2 regions of the Antricoccus suffuscus genome follow, and region 1 is predicted to be linked to the other one. Evidence: riboswitches for the same ligand, from Rfam matches in the RefSeq annotation. Region 1 holds a riboswitch; the other holds the start of a gene.

Region 1 (7,601 bases):
GAACGAGTCGAACCCGACCTCCTCGGCGTACGTCGCCAGCTCAACGGTCCGGTTGATCACTGTGCGCGATGGCTCGGATCCGACTACGTGCGAAATGAATCCAAACCGGGGCGGGGCGAGGGGTGGATAGTCAGTCATCGGATTCCTCAGGGGACTTGAGTCGGATCACTGTGTCGGTAAATTGCTTGAGCATGTCGTCGTCGTGCGACACCATCACGATCGGCAGTCCGTCGGCGGCCAGGTCATGAAGCAGCATGAGGACCCGTTCGGCGGAGGCCTGGTCAAGAGCGGCCGTGGGCTCATCGGCCAGCAGCAGCCGTACGTCCCCGACTAATGCCCGCGCGATCGCCACCCGCTGCGCCTGACCGCCCGACAGCTCGACCGCACGGGAATGCGGATCGACAGATGCCAGACCGACCCGTTCGAGCAGCTTTGCGGCTACCTCAAACTGGTCGGACTTGGGCATGCGCGTGCGCAGTTTACGGCGCAACGGCTCGGTGATGACCCGGTAGATCGGCCAGCGCGGGTTGAGACTTCCCAACGCGTTCTGGAACACCAGTGCAACGTCTCCGGGTGGGGGCGGCCGCCCGGTTTCGTCCCAGTCGACAGTCCCGGCCGACGGTCGTTCTATCCCCGCGACCACCCGCAGCAGCGTGCTCTTGCCACAACCGGATGGACCCCCGACTCCAACGACCTCACCGCGCCGTACGTCGAGGTCCACCGGCGCCAGCCCACCGGCGGCGTACGTCCGCGTGACGGCGCGGGCGCGCAGAACTGGCGTGCCTGACTTTCGTCGCCGAGCGTTCTTCAGCCAGCTATGTTCATCGATGCCGGACAGTCGTTTGCGGATGTCCGCGCCAGAATCAACCGATACGATGCGGCCGTTCGCCATCGTGTAGACGCGGTCGGCGTACTCACTTGCCAGATGCACATCGTGGCTGACAACGACGAGTGCGCGCTCGTCGCTCACGAGCGTGTCCATGACCCGGCGGGCGGTTTGCGAATCTAGTGCAGAAGTCGGCTCGTCAGCGAGTACGACGGCAGGCTCCAGTGCACCTGCGGTCACGACGGAACCGCGTTGGAGCATTCCTCCGGACCACGCGAACGGCGGCTGTCGCATTCGTCGGTCCGCGTCGCCGATATGGACGGCGTCAAGCCGTTTGGCGATGGTAGTTCGCTTCACCGGCAGGCTCTTGGTGCGCCATGCCTCGGCGATGTTGGTGTCGACGTTCATGATGGGGTTCATCGCGCCGTAAGGGTCTTGGCTTACATAGCCGATCGTGCTTCCGCGTAGTGCGCGGGAGGTATCTTCGTCGCTGCCGACTACATCGGATCCATCCACGAGCACCTCACCGCGGATGCGGGCAGACGGCTCGAGAGTTCCTAAGATTGCCTTGAGAATTGTGCTCTTACCGCTGCCGCTCTCACCTACGATTGCGACGGTCTCGGTCTCACGTACCGTCAAACTGACCTCTTGGACCACTTCTGGTCCTTCGCCGTACGCAACCGTGAGTCGACGAATCTCAATGATCGTCATTGTCGCCCCTGCGTGCTCACTGATTTGTGCAGCCCTTCTGCGATGAGGTTCGCGGCCGCGGCCATTGCCAGGATTGCCAGCGACGGCCAGACCAGTAGCCAAGGTCCGGCGGTGATGAATCGCCGCGCGTCGCCGAGCATCGCCCCGAGCTCCGCGGTCGGCATCTGTACACCGAGACCAAGGAATGACAGGCCGGCCAGGGACACCACGATGCCGCCCAGCCGCAGAGTCGAGATGATGAATACCTGCGGGAGGACCGCCGGCAGCACATGTCGGATGCCCAGCGCCGGGCGGCTGATTCCCGCCACTCGCGCCGCCGCGACGTACGGGCGGTTTCGCGCGTCAAGGGTCAAGGCGCGCGAAATGCGCGCATCGGTGGCCCAGCTGGAGATGACGAGCGCGATGAGGAGATTGAGGTAGCCCGGGCCGAGCAGGCCGACGATCGCGAGCGCGAGTACGAGGCTGGGGATGGCGAGGACGACGTCGATGATCCGGGAGATGACCCGATCCACCCAGCCATCTGAAAGTCCGGCCACCATCCCGACGAACAAGCTGACGGTCGACGAGCCGATGAGTACGACGAGCGCCGAGATCAGCGATAGCCGCAGACCGACGACGGTGCGCGCGAACTGGTCGCGGCCGTACTGATCGGTGCCGAGCCAAAACCGTCCGCTCGGCGGCTGAAGTTTGTCAGCGTAGTGCGGTTGATTAGGCGGAAACTTGGCGATGATCGGGCCGACGATCGCGATCACGACAACCGCGATGAACAGCCCGATTCCGATACGGACCGGCGTCGCCAGCCTCTGGCTCCTGGCTCGTGGCAGCGGCTTGATGCTCATGGTTGCACCCGGATCCGCCGGTCGATGAGCGCGGATAGAAGATCCGCGAGCACGCTGACGATCACATAACTTAGCGTCGCAAGTACGGTGAATGCCTGAATCACCGGCAGATCGCGGTTCTTGACGGACTCGACAATGAACGAGCCGAGGCCCGGCCACGTGAAGACCGTCTCGACGATGGCGGCCCCACCGATCAGGGCGGCGACTCCGACCGCCAGCGCGTGCAACGACGGCACGGCGCTGTTGGGAAGCGCGTGACGCCACACGATCCGCCACCGGGTCGCGCCGCGGGACCGCAGCACGTGCGCCGCCGACGTATCCATGAAGGTCAGGATGTTCGCCCTCAGCAACCGGGACCAGGAGTCGGCCAGACCGAGCGCAAGACACACCGCGGGCATCCATACCTGCGACCAGGAACCGTCCAGCGCCGCCTTGCCCTGGCCGAAGCCGATCACCAAGACCTGGATCAGCAGCAGCGCGACGACGAAGCTCGGCACGGACGCGGAAAGGAGCGCGACGGCCTGCGTGCCATAGTCCGGCCACCGGCCACGGCAGTACGCCGCCAGCACGCCCAGCGCGACCGCGAGTACGAATGCCAGCACCAACGCGACCACGGCGAGCCGCAGCGATGCCGGCAGCCTGGCGGCGAGTTCTTCGGAGACTGGTCGGCCCGACCGATACGACACGCCGAACGAACCGCGCACCGCATTCCAAAGCCAATGGAAGTACTGCACGACGACTGGCTGTTCCAGCCCGAGCCTGTCAGTCAGATCCGAGATCTGGCCCGGCGTCGGCTCCGGTATCCCTTGTGCGATCAGGATCAGCCGTGCGGGGGACCCCGGAGCCAACGGGAGTAGCGACCAGATCAGCACGCTCGCGCCCAGGAGCGTGATCACGGCCTCCAGTACTCGGCGGCGTACCAGTCGCAGGACTCGCATCGGACGTGGTGGCTATTTGCCGGTCTGGCTCGTGATGTGGCGCCGGACGCTGGAGACCTTGTAGTCAACCCAGGCCGGGCCGACGACGACGGTGAAGTACTTGTAGGTGCCCGCCACGACGTACGCCTCGTCTGCGACAAGGATCTTCTGCGCGTCCTTCAGGAGCTGGTCGCGTTTCGAATCGTCGAACTCACCACGAAGCTGGTCGCCGATTTTGTCAATGGTGGGGTTGGTTATCCCCTGCGCGTTCGAGGACCCGCCGGTGACCCACCGGACGAGATACGGCTGGATCGGGTCCGCGGTTCCGGACAACGACCCGCTCAGTGCGACAGACGACTCCCACGCATTAGGGCCCTTCTTTACCGCTGCGGAGTCCTCTGCATTGTTGATCTCTAGGTCGAATCCGGCCTTCGCCACCTGGTCTTTCATCGCGATCGCGACGTCGACCGTTTCAGGTCCCTGGGCCTGCGTCACGAATCGGACGGTCAGCTTCTGGCCGTCCTTTTCCCGGATACCGTCCGACCCGACCGTCCATCCGGCATCGTCGAGTAGCGACTTCGCCTTCTTCAGATCGAACTTCTGATTCTTGAGTGCGAAGGGCATCTCGGTCGGATATAGACTCTCCGCGGCCTTGAACTGTCCGTTGCCGACGTCGTCCGCGATGCCCTTGTAGTCAATGGCCTCGGTGAATGCCTTTCGCACGTTGACGTCGGTGAAGATCCCGGCTTTGAGGTTCATCTCGACCAAGAGAGACTGAAGCGCCAGCTTTGAGGAGAGCACGGCTGCCTCGGGATCGCCCTGCAGCTCAAGCTTCGCCGAGGTCGAGGGGTAGAAGGCCATATCCGCCTCACCGCTTTTGACTCCGGCGATACGTGCCTGTTCGTCGGGTACGACCTTGACGGTGATGCCCTTCAGCGGCGGCTTGCCTTCCCAATGCTTAGCGAATGGTTTCAGTTGGAGGTTGTCCGGATCCCAGGCAGTAATCTCGTACGGGCCGGAGTAGGCGCCCTTTCCGACGATCTTGCTGGAGTCACCGCCGGCGGCATCCATGACGCTCACGTCGTAAATCTGTAGCGAGTTGTCCCGGGCGGCGAGCGCCGCCGGGACCATCGCATTCGGTGCGGGCGTGGTCAGGATGACCTTGTCACCCTCGGCGATCACGGTGGTCGCGGTGTCCAGGTAGACCTGGGCGGCCTTCGACTTCGCGATCTGCCGGGTGAGTGCGGCAGCAACAGCCTCGGCGTCTACCGGATTGCCGTTCTGAAAGGTCACGCCATCGCGCAAGGTGACTACCCATCGGGTGTCGCCGTCGCGGGATACATCCTTGGCAAGCCACGGCTTTATGCTGCCATCGTCCTCGACTTGAAGGAGATTCTCGGCGACACCCCAGTCGAAGAGCCAGTTCGTGCCTGTACCGGCCGGATCGAGTCCCGCGATCGTGTAGGAGTTGTAGATCGTAAGAGTGCCGTCGCCTTTGGCCCGGAGCTCTTTCGCCGCGCTGGCGGATCCCTGGTTGCCGTCGCTCGATGCGCCCGCGGAACATCCGGTGACAATCAGCGCAACGATGAGTGTGAGTGTAGCGATTATCGTGGGCGATCGACGTGGTCCGTTGGTGCGCTGGTTTGGCCGTCCGGCAGTAAACCGGGTGCGGTGAGCTGACACTCGCATGTTCATCCTCGTGACGTTGACCTGAATGGGTGCAGGTGTCCTGGCTCCCGGATCAACGCGCGCCTTCGGCCTTCCAACCCAGGGAGGTCGTGACCGTACGTGAAGGTTTGCTACTCGGTGACAGTTGCGGGACAGCCCCGGATTCGCACCGGTGTTCCCTGCGCGTTAGAAGGTAGCACTCGGGAGCGCACGGCAATGCGATCAGGCGGCGCGGTGCGGACCGTGCGTGTCGCTGCGACCGCGATCGGGGTAAGGTCGCGATGCAGCTGGTTTGCCTCGCCGCGTCGTGCGGTAAAGCAAAGTAATAGGGAACCCGGTGAGAGTCCGGGACTGCCCCGCAGCGGTAATTGGGAACGAACGCCGTCAGACAAGCACTGGGCCATCCGGCCTGGGAAGCGATGGCAAGTAGGTGATCGAGGCCCGATCGAGCCCATGAGTCCGAACACCTGCCAGTTGTGCGCCCGACAGCCGTCGGGTGCCGATAGTGACCTCGAGGGCGGGTCATGGCGGCTACGGGAAATCGAAGGTTGTCGCGTGTTCGACACGCATGACCGATGCCGTCGCCGGCCGGTATCTGCTCTCGCGGTCACGTAGGACTCGCGAAGGAGAGTTCGGTATGACCGATCAGGCGACGAGCCAACCACCGATCAGTCAATCGACTGTGTATGGATACCCGCGGCAAGGCGAAGACCGCGAGCTGAAGAGAGCCGTCGAAGGTTACTGGGCGGGCGGGACCGCCGAGGACCTCCAGTCCGTCGCGCGTCACTTGCGCCAGCAGCGACTGACCGTCCTACGCAACGCCGGCATCGATGAAGTGCCGGTCAATGACTTCTCGTTGTACGACCACGTGCTCGACATGGCCGTCATGTTGGGCGCGATTCCCGAGCGTCATCGGCAGGCCGTGCCGGTCACCGATACCCCGACCTCGAAGCTCGATCGGTACTTCGCGATGGCCCGCGGTACGGCGGATGTCGCACCGATGGAGATGACGAAGTGGTTTGACACCAACTACCACTATCTCGTGCCCGAGCTGCGCGAGTCGACCGAGTTCGAGCTCGATGCATCAAAGCCGCTGGAGGAGCTTGCAGAAGCCCGGGAGCTGGGGTTGCGCGCGCGTCCGGTGATCCTGGGGCCGATCAGTTTCCTGCTCTTGTCGAAGGCGGCATCCGGTGCGCGCCAGGGGTTCGAGCCCCTTTCACTCGTCGACCGCCTCGCGCCAAAGTACGGCGAGCTGCTGCAGTTGCTGCACGACGCAGGGGCCGGGTGGGTGCAGCTCGACGAGCCCGTGCTCGTGACGGATCAGTCGCCGCAGGTACTCGCACAGGTAAGAGACGTGTACGCCGCGCTCGCGGCGGAGCAGGCGCGCCCGAAAATCGTGGTGGCGTCGTACTTCGAGCGGCTCGGCGATGCACTCGACGTACTCGCCAAATCGCCGGTCGAGGGCCTGGCGATCGACTTCACCGGACCTGCGGCCCAGAACCTCACCGACTTGGCGGCGATCGGCGGCATTCCCGGCAAACGTCTGATCGCCGGCGTCATCGACGGGCGGAACGTCTGGCTCGCAGATCTGCAGACCGCCCTGTCGGCCCTCGTTACTCTGCTGGCGTTGGCGGATCGGGTAGACGTGAGTGCGTCGTGCTCGCTGCTGCACGTGCCGCTCGATGTCCGCCTCGAGCCGGATCTCGACCCGCAGGTTGCGGCGTGGCTGTCGTTTGCGCGCCAGAAGCTCGATGAGATCGTCACCCTTACCCGTGGAGTGAGTGGCAAGGCAGCGATTGCCGAAGAGCTTGAGTCCAACGGTGCGCTGCGGGTCATCCGCAGCACCTCGCCACTTGTGCGCGACGAAGCAGTCCGGGCGCGCGCCACGGCGGTCGGCGCCGACGACCTACGTCGTCATAGCCCATACGCACAGCGTGCGGAGCAGCAGCGCCGACGGCTTGGCTTACCGACGTTACCGACGACCACGATCGGTTCCTATCCGCAGACCGCGGACATACGCAAGGCGCGGGCAGGGCTGCGCAAGGGGACGGTCACGCCCGAGCAGTACGCCGAGACGATGCGCGAGGAGATTCGTAAGGTCATCGGGCTTCAAGAGGAGATCGGGCTGGATGTGCTTGTGCACGGCGAACCCGAGCGCAACGACATGGTCCAGTACTTCGCCGAACAGCTCAACGGCTATGTCGCCACAGTCAACGGCTGGGTGCAGTCTTACGGCAGTCGCTACGTGCGGCCGCCGATCATTCTCGGTGATGTCTCGCGGCGGCAGCCGATGACCGTCGAGTGGGGGAAGTACGCCCAGAGCCTGACGAGTCGACCGGTGAAAGGAATGTTGACCGGCCCGGTGACAATGCTCGCGTGGTCGTTCGTTCGCGACGACCAGCCGCAAAGCGAGACCGCCCGGCAGGTCGGCCTCGCCCTGCGCGAAGAGGTGCTCGATCTCGAAAGCGCGGGTATCGGAGTCATCCAAGTCGACGAACCCGCACTGCGCGAGACATTGCCGCTGCGCAAGGAGAGTCGCCCGTCGTACCTGCGTTGGGCTGTCGACTCCTTCTTGCTGGCGACTGCTGGCGTGCGTGATCAGACCCAGATCCACACGCACATGTGTTACGCCGACTTCGA
Region 2 (7,601 bases), on a different contig from region 1:
ACGCTCGGGCTGTCGTTCGATCACCGGATCATTGACGGCGAACTCGGCTCCCACTTCCTCGCCGATGTCGCCGCACTACTCACCGACCCGCGCACCGCGTTCATCATCTAGCGTCGATCCGCAATTGGCCCGCCGGCGTAACGCACGCCCTTCTGACATCACCTCAACGCTCGACCGGCCGCAGCACCGTGATCGACGCCGTTCTCCGGGACGACCACAACCGGCCGGTGCGCACGATGCAGGATCCCTCGCGAAATCGATCCGGTGACCAAGTGATTAAGCATGGCGCCAAGTCCTTGCTCTGGCTTGCCGACGATGATCATCAGCGCATCACGCTTTTCGCATGCGTCCACCAGCAGCCGCACCGGGCTACCCCGTCGCACGTCGTACGTCCATTTAGTTAGGCCGTGCGCACCAAGTACCTCCCGCGCGCTCTCTCGCTCGGCCGAAACTTCACGCTCTGCGCAGGCCTCCCAGTCCAGACCATCCGGATCGATCGGGTAGTCGTCGATACTAAGCACATGAACGATGTTGAGCTCTGCGTCGAGCCGGACGGCGAGCGCCGCGGCGAAGTCAAGCGCGGCGCCGCTGGCAGGGTGCTCGTCGTACCCGACAACTATGTTCACCGCGTCCTCCTCCCACGAGTGAAGGGGTGGGAGCCATCAGTCCGCAGACAGGCCCGATGGACATCCATCGCTTTTCACAGCGTAACCCCCGGATCGGAGCTTGAACGTCGCCTGCACGCGCCGATCATGTCGGGTTTCGCCGACGCCATATGCCCAGACGCGACGTTTAGTTGCACCTAGATGTCAATCGCGACCTGGTTGATACCGGTCAGCGTGGATCGCGTCATGTAAGGGTCGTTTCTGCCGCCAGCCCAGCCGTTCAAGATCGGGTTTTTCCTGGACTCGCGACACCGGGCCGACGCACAGCCAGGCAACCGGCCGGACTGAGGTGGGTATTCCCAGCAGCTCCTGCAAGAAGCTCTCGCGATAGAAGGAGACCCATCCGATCCCGAGAGACTCGGCGGTTGCGGCCAGCCAGAGATTCTGGATGCATAGGCAGACCGAGTACAGGCCGGCATCGGCGATCGCGTGGCGCCCGAGGACGTGCGGCCCGCCGCGGTCGGCATCGTAGGTCACGACGATCCCGAGGGTCGACTCCATAATCCCCTCGACTTTGATGCGCGAGAACGTCTCTCGCCGAGAGGGATCGAGGCTTTGGTCGAACACTTCGCGTTCGGACTCGACGTGTTGCTGGAACTGTCTTCTCATCTGCCGATCCCTTACGAGGATGAAGTCCCACGGCTGGCTGTGCCCGACGCTGGGCGCCGCATGAGCGGCCGCAAGGACGCGCTCTAAGGCGTCGGGCTGAATCGGCTCACCGTTGAATTCGCTACGCACGTCGCGGCGCCGATAGATGAGGTCGTAAAGATCGGATGATGGCATGTGGCTCCCGACAGTTATCCGCGTGATCGCAGCGAAGCGATGCGCGCGGCGGTGGAGCGAGGCCGGTCTTCGGACTTCCCGTCAACGTCAGTCGATCGCCTTCCCAAGTCCGAATCGGACTCAGTGGCTGCGCAAGCGCGAGATCGATGACTCCGGGTCACCGCAGCGGGCCCTGTGCCGGAGTCTCACCGGCTTCCCGATTCTCTCCGTTAGGAGCACCTCGCAGGCTTTGCCGCTGGGTACTCTACCCGGAGACCGGTCAGCAAGCGCGCGACGAGTTCCTGGGGTCGGCCGGACGTACGCCGATCCCGAGTCGTCGCCAGGGCTGCTTTTGCCGACGATCAAGCCAGAAGAAGCGGTCGACAAGGGGTGCTTGCGGGGCGCTAGAGTCGGGTATGCACGGTCAAGGGGGATCGACGCAACTGACGAAAGGTACTCGCATGCCGCTGTCTGACAAGCCACTCGAGAAGAAGTACGCCGACGTACTGGGACAACGGATGGCGTACGCCGAAGCCGGTACCGGCGACCCGATCGTGTTTCTGCATGGCAACCCGACCTCGTCGTACCTCTGGCGCAACGTCATCCCGCATCTGCAGTCACAGGGCCGGTGCATCGCGCCGGACCTGATCGGCATGGGCGACTCGGACAAGCTCCCGGACTCGGCGCCGGGCAGTTATCGTTTCGTCGACCATCGCCGTTACCTCGATGCCCTACTCGAGCAGCTCGGCGTGACCGAACGCGTCACTCTGGTCATCCACGACTGGGGCTCGGCGCTCGGGTTTGACTGGGCTAACCGTCATCGCGACGCGGTCAAGGGAATCGCCTATATGGAGGCGATCGTCCGCGAGGTCACCTGGGCAGACTGGCCAGAGGCCGCCCGCGGCATCTTCCAAGGATTCCGCTCCGACGCGGGCGAGAAGCTGATCATCGAGAAAAACATGTTCGTCGAGCGGGTGCTGCCTGCCTCGGTCCTGCGGACACTCACCGATGCCGAGATGGACGTCTACCGGGCGCCGTATGTGAATCCGGGCGAGGATCGCCGACCGACGCTGACGTGGCCGCGGGAAATCCCGATCGAAGGCGAGCCATCCGACGTGTGCGCGATCGTGGGCGACTACAGCTCTTGGCTCGCGTCGAGCGAGGTACCCAAGCTCTTTGTGAACGCCGACCCCGGGTCGATCCTGACCGGGCCGCAGCGGGAGTTCGCCCGCACCTGGCCCAACCAGCGCGAAGTCACCGTCGCCGGCAACCACTTCATCCAGGAAGACTCCCCAGATGAGATCGGGGCGGCGATCGCCGACTGGTACGCCGGCCTCTAGAACGGCCTCGAGCCGTTAGGCAGCTACCGCTTTCTTGTCGGACGACGCGTTGCGGGTGTGACGAAGCGTCGACAGCGGTCAGGAGACGCCGCGAAGCAGCGCGTCACGGTGATCGGGGTGCGCGATCGCGACCAGCCGCTCGATCCGCTGTTCGATCGTCGCGGCCCGCAGGTCGGCGACGCCGTACTCGGTGACAAACAAGTCAGCGTTGGAGCGCGGCGTCGTGACGATGCCGGTCGCGATGCGCGAGACGATCCGCGACAGTTTGCCTTTGGCGGCGGTGGCGGGAAACGCAATCACCGACCGGCCGCGTTCTGAGGACATCGCGGCCTGCGTGAAGTCGACCTGCCCGCCGACGCCGCCGGCGTACTTATCGCCCATCATCTCGGCGTTGACCTGACCGGTGAGGTCCATCTCGATCGCACTGTTGATCGCCCACAGGTCTGGAAACTGAGCCAATACGGCAGGCGAGTGAGTGTGCTCCAGGGACCGCACGCCGAGGGCCTTGTTCTGGTGCGCCCATTTCACGAGCCGTTCGGTGCCAAATGCGAGGCCGGTCGTCGTAACGCCAGTATCAATTGGCTTGCGCGCATTGGTCACCACGCCCGCTTCAATCAGGTCGACTACCGTATCGCCGATCATCCCGGAGTGGATGCCTAGGTCGCGCCTGTCTGTCAGCGCCGCGCAGAGCGCCTCCGGGATCGCGCCGATCCCCAGTTGCAGCGTCGCGCCATCCGGGATGAGCTCGGCGACATTGCGCGCGACCGCAGACGCTTCTGGGCTCGGCGTACCCGCGGGCCACTCCAGCAACGGTACGTCGGTGTGTACGACGTAGTCGATATCGCTCAACGGCACGAGAGTGTCGCCGTATGTGAACGGCACGTGCGGATTGATCTCCGCGACGACCGTGCGCGCGGCGCGGATCGTCTCGCGCATGAAGTCCGCGAGTAGACCGGTTGAGCACATTCCGTCGGCATTAGGTTCGCTGAGCTGAATAAACACGACGTCCGCATGCAGATGCCCCGAGTTGAACAGAGCCGGCAACGTCGACAGCCGGATCGGCATCGTCTCGACGACACCCTGGCGGCTCAGTTTCGATGTGTCACCGAGACCGCCGAGACCGAAGTAGCGAAACGTGTCGACGTACTCGGCCTTCAGCGTCTCGCCCTTGAGTACGCCGAGGAAGATCGAGAGCCGGTCTTGGCCGTTATTGCTGAGCTCTTGGCGCTGCGCGACTAGGGCGTGCGTCAGCGTGATCGGCTCGGCGGCGCCCTGCCCCCAGACGAGCGTGTCGCCTGGCCGTATGACGCCACTCAGGTCCGGAGCCACCGAGTCGAGCGGGACGGGCCGGTCACTGGTCGGCTTGTTACGGCGTTCGAACGTCGTGCTGGCCATCAATCGTTACTTCCATTCGGTCCTAAGCTGGAAAGTTTGATGCGCTGAACGCATCAAACCTTCCAGTTAAATCTCTAGCTATTACGATTCGTCTCGCTCGCGGGTTACGACGACTGGGCAGCGCGCATGCGCGACAACATGTGAGCTGACCGAACCGAGTACGGCGCCGACAAAGCCACCGTGGCCGCGCGAGCCGACGACGACGAGCTCGGCGCCCTTGGACGCCTCGACCAAGACGTCGGCCGGATGGCCCTGGACGTTTTTCTTGGTCACCACGGCGCCGCTATCACCTATGGCTTCGCTCAGAGCGGCGTCGAGGATCTCATGGGAGTTCGATTCCCAATCGACTGTTTCGACGGCCCCCATCGCAACCCCGAACGACACTGGGACGCTCCAACAGATGATCGCCTCGACCGAAGCGCCGGTCAGAGCCGCCTGCGCGACCGCCCACTTAATTGCATCGACTGAGGCTCCCGAACCGTCTACCCCGACAACGATCCGTCCGCTACCCTGCGCCATCGCGACTCCCTAGGAAGGTGATATCTACTTTGCTGACCCTATGTGGCATGGGCTCCGTCGCCGGAGACCGGGTAGACGGCACCGCGATAGTGGCCACCCGACTCACGAATTCGATCGGCTCAGTCGATGGGGAGGGTCAGCCGGAACCTGCAGTAACCTTCCGGCGACTCGGTCGCAGTCAACGTGCCGCCGTGCGCCCGCGTGTACTCCGTGGCGATGGCCAGGCCCAGCCCGCTGTTACCGCTGCCGCGAGAGCGACTGTCGTCGAGGCGCACAAACCGTTCAAAGATCCTGGTCCGCTCATCAACGGGCACCACCGGGCCGTCATTGTCGATGTCAACGACGGCGGTCGTGCCGTCCGCGGCAACGGTGACCCAAATTCGCGACATAGCGTGCCGGCCGGCGTTATCGAGCAGATTACTGATCACTTGTTCGATCCGCGGCCCGTCGCAATGGAGCCTGATTGGCACTGCGCGCACCACGATCGTATGGACCGAGGCGCCACGGATTCGGCCTACTTCGGTTTCGACGATATCGTCGAGATCTTGTTCCGTTCGCCGTATTTGCACGCCGCGATCGTCCGCCTTTGCCAGCACCAGCAAGTCGTCTACGAGATCTTTCATGCGCTCAGTCTGGGAGGTAAGGACCGGCTGCATGTCACGCCAGGTCTGCCCCGAGGTGTCGGCGATCGCGATTTCGAGCGTCGCGCCCAGCGTCGCAAGTGGGCTGCGCAACTCGTGGCTCGCGTCCGCTGCAAAACGGCGCTGGGCCGCATCAGATTCCTCGAGGCGAGCCAGCATTTCATTCATTGTCTGTGCCAGCCGGGCGATTTCGTCTGCGGTCCGCGGTACGCCGATGCGTTGGCTGAGACTGGCGCGCCGCACCCCGTCGACTTGCTCACGTATCCGTTCGACCTCCCTCAACGCTCGGCCCACGAGAAACCACGTGACGGCCGCAACGAGACCAACGAGCACCGGGAATCCAACGAGAAGGTAGAGCCCTGCGGTGCGCACCGACGCGGTTTGCACATCGACGTCGGCCTGCACATTGACCGCATAGTCCATACCGTGATTGACGAAGCCCACCGACGTGACAATGCTCGGATCTTCGTGTTCGGAGATCTGCGCCGAGTCCGCCGGATAGGTCACCGTTTTGCCGGGCGGCGCGAGGGTCGAGACCAGCGACCGAGTGCGGTATTCGGCGTGCCCGGCCGCAACCACCACGCCGTCGGCTCGGACGATCTGGATCTCAAGACCTTTGTGCCTCAGGTCTTTTGGCAGGCTGTCGGTCGGACTGATCTCTTGGTTGTCGTATCGCGAAGCAATATCTTTTGCCGTCGTCGATGCGGAATTGGTCGCGTCGTTGATGAGAGCTTGCTGCAGGAAGACGAGCAGCAATGCACCTCCCCCCAGCAGTGCGACAAGTACGACGGAGGCCGCGACCAACGTCGCCCGTTTACGCACGCCCCAACGGCGCATGCGCGCGCGCATTCGCATCAACAGCACACCACCTCCACTCCATCAGACGCTACCGTGCCCCACACATTCGCGAAGCGCAGTCGGCCTATTGGCCGTCGCCACGAGCCAGACCTGAGATCAGCCTGAGTGCACCACTTCGGAACAGTGCCATGAACGGGTCGCAGCGTGTTAACTGAGTGCACTGCGTTAATTGCGCTGCACAAGGGGGCACCATGACCGTCGCAAGGTCCGTCGTACGCTCATCGACTCCGACGCTTGAGGTCGCGGACCAGGCAACAACACAGTCCCGCTTCAGCGTGGTCGTCCCCGCCTACAACGAAGAGCACTTCCTCGGCGCGTGCCTCGATTCTCTTGCGGCGCAGGATTTTCCCGGCGACGTCGAGATCATCGTGGTCGACAACAACAGCACCGATGCCACCGCTGCCGTCGCCACCCGCCCCGGGGTCACCGTCATTTCCGAGCCTAAGCAGGGAGTGTGTGCCGCGCGTCAGGCCGGCACGGCGGCCGCCACCGGCGAGATCGTCGTGTCCACCGATGCGGACACGACATTTCGATCCGATTGGCTCTCAACCATCGACCGATCGTTCCGCGAACAGCCGGACCTGACCGCCGTGGCCGGTCCTCCGCACTGGGTCGACGCGCCACGGTGGGGCCGCGTCTACGAACGCGCCTTTTTCGGACTTATACAGGGCTTCTACCGACTCACCGGACGGGTCGCATACGTCTCGGCGGCCAACATCGCATTCCGACGTAACGCGTGGAGAGGGTACGACGTACGCCTCACACAAGGCGGCGATGAGCTCGATCTGCTGCGCCAACTGCACGAGCACGGCACCGTCGTCTATAACCACCGCAACGCCGTACTTACCTCTGCACGACGGATGGATCGCGGCTTCCTCTACAACGTCTTCGTCACCTGCTTTTACTACTACCTACTCGGTTATGCGACCAATCGACTGTTGGGACGTACGGCGATCGGAATGGCCCCGTCGTTTCGCACCGAGCCTCGCCGCTCGCCCCGGCGCGGCGACAGCTGGACGTGGCGACGTCGGACCGCAATCGCGCTTGTAGTCACTGGTCTGGCATGGATCGGCTGGACACTTCTGCTATGAGTGTCCGCCTTCCGAAGGCGCGATCGGGAGCGGCAATCGCCGCCGTCACCGCGACCGCGGCCTATTGGACCACGATGTCGTCGTACTCGCAGCTTTACGGCGCGTTCCCCTACCGAGCTCGGACCCTCGAACGAGTCGTCGCGCTGACATTTGACGACGGACCAAACGAGCCTCACACATCTCGTCTCGCGGACATCTTGGCCACCGAGGACGTACGAGCAACGTTCTTCCAGGTCGGTAGGTGCATCGAACGACATCCCGAAGTCACCGCGCGGCTTGCCGCGGCTGGCCATTTGATCGGCAACCACAGCTACTCGCATCAGTTCCACA

The links. Region 1 has a riboswitch for cobalamin ahead of metE (5-methyltetrahydropteroyltriglutamate--homocysteine S-methyltransferase). Riboswitches for the same ligand answer to the same signal wherever they lie in the genome.
Region 2: linked by a shared signal. The riboswitch ahead of bluB (5,6-dimethylbenzimidazole synthase) and the one ahead of metE (5-methyltetrahydropteroyltriglutamate--homocysteine S-methyltransferase) in region 1 are both predicted to bind cobalamin.

The regions. Positions count from the first base shown of each region.
Region 1 covers NZ_PVUE01000016.1:7,882-15,482, forward strand. Annotated here, with positions in the region: gene CLV47_RS16265 (LLM class flavin-dependent oxidoreductase) at 1-138, opposite strand, end outside; gene CLV47_RS16270 (ABC transporter ATP-binding protein) at 131-1,537, opposite strand; gene CLV47_RS16275 (ABC transporter permease) at 1,534-2,376, opposite strand; gene CLV47_RS16280 (ABC transporter permease) at 2,373-3,314, opposite strand; gene CLV47_RS16285 (ABC transporter substrate-binding protein) at 3,327-4,982, opposite strand; cobalamin riboswitch at 5,016-5,142, opposite strand; cobalamin riboswitch at 5,233-5,450, shown strand; gene metE (5-methyltetrahydropteroyltriglutamate--homocysteine S-methyltransferase) at 5,599-7,601, shown strand, end outside.
Region 2 covers NZ_PVUE01000025.1:27,184-34,784, forward strand. Annotated here, with positions in the region: gene CLV47_RS20035 (dihydrolipoamide acetyltransferase family protein) at 1-111, shown strand, start outside; gene CLV47_RS20040 (universal stress protein) at 159-626, opposite strand; gene bluB (5,6-dimethylbenzimidazole synthase) at 810-1,448, opposite strand; cobalamin riboswitch at 1,492-1,686, opposite strand; gene CLV47_RS20050 (haloalkane dehalogenase) at 1,889-2,767, shown strand; gene CLV47_RS20055 (acetyl-CoA hydrolase/transferase family protein) at 2,846-4,162, opposite strand; gene CLV47_RS20060 (universal stress protein) at 4,244-4,681, opposite strand; gene CLV47_RS20065 (sensor histidine kinase) at 4,801-6,177, opposite strand; gene CLV47_RS20070 (glycosyltransferase family A protein) at 6,372-7,271, shown strand; gene CLV47_RS20075 (polysaccharide deacetylase family protein) at 7,268-7,601, shown strand, end outside.